DNA from 2 places in the Pseudomonas sp. GW823-FHT02C02 genome. Region 1 is predicted to be linked to the other one. Evidence: riboswitches for the same ligand, from Rfam matches in the RefSeq annotation. Region 1 holds a riboswitch; the other holds the start of a gene.
The links. Region 1 has a riboswitch for cobalamin ahead of cobW (cobalamin biosynthesis protein CobW). Riboswitches for the same ligand answer to the same signal wherever they lie in the genome.
Positions count from the first base shown of each region.

Region 1 (2,385 bases):
TCTCGGCCTGCAGAATCAGCGGCGAGACCCAGAAACTTTGCAGCAGGGTCAGCAGCAGGGCGGCCAGCAGCCCTGTGAAACCTGCGGTTTGCGCAATACGCTTGATCATGTCGACAGGTCTCAATGGCACGGGAAGGCAGAGCTGTGACGGGTGTCGTGCGCGGCATTGTGCACCGCTTCGATGTGCGAGAACCCAGCGAAATACACAAGGCACGCGCCAAGGATCGACGCACACACGGCGGCGGTCAGGCGTTGGCTCAGGGTTGTGGTGGTGCTGGCGGTGCTGTGGTCGGTGCTGCTGATGATCGACATGGCGCATCCCTCTGGTCTGTCAGCGGGTGAATAGAGCGCATGGAAGACCCCTGCGAGTCGGGCGCGCAGAGGTTCAAACAGCGCCCGCCCACCGCGGGTTTGTTATTCAGTGACGTAAAGGTCACTTTGTGTTGCGGGCCGGTCTCCGGGCTCACGAGGGGTCAAGGCTTGCGCCTGAACCTGCAAGCATCACCTTCCCATGCCGAACTGCTGGCACAGTGGATCTGACGCTTCGCTCGCTTACCGTTGCGGGGGCAGCACCGGACTGACATGGCTTGGAGTAAAGCACATGATTCACCGGTTTCCCGTTTCACCCTGTGAAGGGCACCCGTAACAAGGCGTGTAGGAGAGCATGGGCGGGGGTTTGACGTCAATTGGCATGGGTTCTCATTCGATAGCCAGGTGAATTCTTCGCGGGCACGCCTCGCTCCTGTAAAAGCACCGCTGTCCCGCAGGAGCGAGGCGTGCCCGCGAAGGCGCCGGTGAGAGCGCCACAAGACATTGACCCGCCCCCACACCATGCGTAGCCTTGCGCTTTCGAGGTTCTTCGGCATTTGCCGAAGCTAAGAAGGGAACGCGGTCGATGCCGCGGCTGCCCCCGCAACTGTGAACGGTGATGTTCGCTGCCACGCCACTGCAAACCCTGTGCAACGGGTTCGCGGGAAGGCGCAGCGAATGCCAGGTCCATCGACCGGCACACCGTCAGCCAGGAGACCTGCCTCGACACAGATTCTCACTACAACCGGGCGGGGTGATCCGGTGGCGAACTCTTCCGCGCGCGCATCCGTCGCAGCGATTGTCGTCCCGTATGCCCGCCACCTTGCCAAAGGGCATCCGATGAAAACACTGGCCAAACTCCCCGTCACCATCGTTACCGGCTTCCTCGGCTCGGGCAAAACCACCTTGCTGCGGCACATGCTCGACAACGCTCAGGGCCGCCGCATTGCGGTGATCGTCAACGAGTTCGGCGAGCTGGGCATCGATGGCGAAATCCTCAAGCAGTGCTCCATCGGCTGTACCGAAGAAGAGGCCAACGGCCGCGTCTACGAATTGGCCAACGGCTGCCTGTGCTGCACCGTTCAAGAAGAATTCTTCCCGGTGATGCGCGAATTGGTCGCCCGTCGCGGCGATCTCGACCACATCCTCATCGAAACCTCGGGCCTGGCCCTGCCAAAACCGCTGGTGCAAGCCTTCCAGTGGCCGGAAATTCGCAGCGCTTGCACCGTTGACGCGGTCATCACCGTGGTCGACAGCCCGGCCGTCGCCGCTGGCACGTTCGCCGCGTTCCCGGATCGGGTCGATGCCCAGCGCAAACTCGATCCGAACCTGGACCACGAATCGCCGTTGCACGAGCTGTTCGCCGACCAACTGGCCAGCGCCGACCTGGTGATCCTCAACAAGGCCGACCTGATCAGCCCTGAAGATCTGGCCCGGGTGCGCCTGGAAGTCGCCGAAGAACTGCCACCGGCCGTCAAAGTCATCGAAGCCAGCAGCGGCCGCGTGCCACTGGACGTGCTGATCGGTCTCGGTGCCGGTTCCGAAGAACACATCGACAGCCGTCACAGCCATCACGATCACCACCACGAAGGTGAAGACGATCACGACCACGACGCCTTCGACTCCATTTCCATCGAATTGCCCCAAGCCGACGAAAGCCTGCTGCTGGACGCGCTGACCCAACTGGTGGTCCAGCACGGCATTCTGCGGGTCAAAGGTTTCGCGGCGATTCCGAACAAACCGATGCGCTTGCTGATTCAGGGCGTGGGCACACGTTTCGACAAGCACTTCGACCGTCAGTGGGGCATCGATGAAGCGCGCAACACGCGTCTGGTGTTGATCGGTCAGGAGCTGGACGCCACGCTGCTTGAAGCGCAATTGCGCGCCGCGCTCAGCGTTTAAGCCATGCACCTGCTCAGGACCCAGCCCGGCGGTTTCGTGTCGGATGACAATATTGCCGACCTTGGACAAACCCCCGCCGAGCTGGTGATCCTGTGCAGCGGCGATTCCAGCCTGGCGCTGCTCGCCGAAGCGGCGCAGCAGTTGCCGGACGATTACCCGAGCGTGCGCCTGGCC
Region 1 covers NZ_JBXAJV010000001.1:541,145-543,529, reverse strand. Annotated here, with positions in the region: gene AC1ROI_RS02400 (CbtA family protein) at 1-109, opposite strand, end outside; gene AC1ROI_RS02395 (CbtB domain-containing protein) at 121-312, opposite strand; cobalamin riboswitch at 432-659, opposite strand; cobalamin riboswitch at 836-1,049, shown strand; gene cobW (cobalamin biosynthesis protein CobW) at 1,150-2,211, shown strand; gene cobN (cobaltochelatase subunit CobN) at 2,215-2,385, shown strand, end outside.

Region 2 (2,385 bases), on a different contig from region 1:
TCCGGTAGATCAGCATCGCGGATCGGCGAGAAGAACAGCAACTCGGCGCCCATGGCGCGCAGCAAGTCCAGGCTCGCGCCGTAGGTGAAGGCAAACGCTTCATCACGGGCCACGGCAATTCGGATGCCTTTAAGCAAAGGCTCGGCGGCGATCACGTCGGGCCCGGCGAACTCCACGGCAGGCGGCAGCGTCACATCGCAACTGCTGGCCAGCGATTCGGCCGCCGCATCGAGGCGCAGGTCCAGATCATTCAACTCGCTGGCCTGGACCAGACCGAGGTGCCGACTCGGCAATTCGATCGCGGTTTCCCGCGACAAGGCGCCGTACCAGCGCAAGCCTTCCGTCAGGCTGCCTTCGAGCAATTGCGCATGACGCAGCGTGCCCACGCGGTTGGCCAGTACACCGGCAAACGGCAAGTCCGGCTGATACTTCGCCAGCCCCAACGCCAGCGCACCAAAGGTCTGCGCCATGGCCGTGCCGTCGATCACGCCGAGCACCGGCACACCGAAGTGCCGCGCCAGGTCGGCGCTGGACGGCGTGCCGTCGAACAGGCCCATGACGCCTTCTATCAGGATCAGGTCGGCTTCCCCGGCCGCTTCCCATAACAGACGACGACTTTCCTGCTCGCCGACCATCCACATGTCCAGTTGATACACCGGCGCACCGCTGGCGCGTTCGAGAATCATCGGGTCGAGAAAGTCCGGGCCACATTTGAACACGCGGACCTTGCGCCCCTGATTGCGGTGCAAACGGGCCAGCGCGGCGGTGACGGTGGTCTTGCCCTGACCGGAGGCCGGCGCGGCAATCAATACCGCCGGGCAATGACGATGACTATTCATAAAGTGCGGCTCACAACTCGACGCCTTTTTGCGCTTTGATGCCGGCCTGGAACGCGTGCTTGATCACGCCCATTTCGGTGACTGTGTCGGCCAGTTCGATCATCTCTGGCTTGGCGCCGCGACCGGTGACCACCACGTGTTGCATCGGCGGACGCGCCTGCAAATCACTGAGTACCTGATCGAGGTCGAGGTAGCCGTGCTTGAGGGCGATGTTCAACTCATCCAGCACCACCAGACCGATCGACGGGTCACGCAGCAGTTCCTGGGACACCGCCCATGCGGCCTCGGCGGCGGCGATGTCACGCTGGCGGTCCTGGGTTTCCCAAGTGAAGCCCTCGCCCATCACATGAAAACGCACCTGCTCCGGGAAGCGGCGGAAGAACAGCTCTTCGCCGGTGCTGTTACGGCCCTTGATGAACTGCACCACGCCGCACTGCATGCCGTGGCCCATGGACCGGGCGAGCATGCCGAAGGCCGAGCTGCTCTTGCCTTTGCCGTTGCCGGTCAGCACCAGCAGCAGGCCGCACTCGTTCGGGGAGTTGGCGATGCGTTCGTCGATCACCGCTTTTTTGCGCTGCATGCGCGCCAGGTGGCGTTCGTCACGATCAGGGGAATCAGTCATGGGGAGCTCTCCGTTGAGGCTGGATAACGGCGGGCAGGCACAAGAATAGACGGCAACAAGCCTGGCATCGCCCACCGTGATGCCGTTGGATGAATCAGGCCGGTCTCCGGGCTCATGAGCGGCTTGCGCCGGACTGCGCGCCTTCCCATATCGACAGTCGACACAGTGGCTCAAGACGCAGTCTTTACTCATTTACCGTTGCGGGGGCAGCGCCGGGATCATGACTCTTCGTCGCTTGAAGAGAGTCACTCACCGGCTTCCCTGTTTCACTCTGTCGGCTTCGCCACAGAGCACCTGAAACAAGCCGCGAAGGTTAGAGGGTTGGGGGGGGAGCGTCAATTGAAGACAGGGCACGGATTCTCGATAGACTGCCGCCCATCAATAACCTGACGTCAATCTTGCGCCATACTGCCAGCAGTGATATCAAAGCGCCATAAACCCAACAACACAATTACAAGGGTGAGCGACATGCAAGGCATGATCATCAGTAATCCGAAGCTGGAATTCCTGCGACCGGTGCTGGAACGCTGGTTTGACTGTATCGACCGCTTTAACGCCGTGCGCGGCGATAACGACACGCCTTATTGGTACGACGAGAAAGCCAACCTTGGCCTGCTCTGCGCCGCGGCCTGGATGGCGGAAATGGTCACGCTGCAACAAACGCCGACCCGTAAACAGAACGAAGAAGGCGAACGCAACAGCCGCGCCGACCTGTTTATCGCCACCGCCGAAGAACGCGCCTACCTTCAGGCCACTCAACGCTGGCCGAAGGTCAACAGCCTGAACCTGAGCCAGGCGCTGCAGGACATCACCAGCGACGCCAAACGCATCAGCTACGCCAGCGACCTGAAACTCGGCTGCCTGTTCGTTGCGCCACAAAAGGCCCAACAGAGCGCGACCCCGGAAGAACTCCAGGACATGGTC
Region 2 covers NZ_JBXAJV010000015.1:27,551-29,935, forward strand. Annotated here, with positions in the region: gene AC1ROI_RS23910 (cobyrinic acid a,c-diamide synthase CobB) at 1-839, opposite strand, end outside; gene cobO (cob(I)yrinic acid a,c-diamide adenosyltransferase) at 850-1,461, opposite strand; cobalamin riboswitch at 1,542-1,774, opposite strand; gene AC1ROI_RS23920 (hypothetical protein) at 1,930-2,385, shown strand, end outside.
Region 2: linked by a shared signal. The riboswitch ahead of cobO (cob(I)yrinic acid a,c-diamide adenosyltransferase) and the one ahead of cobW (cobalamin biosynthesis protein CobW) in region 1 are both predicted to bind cobalamin.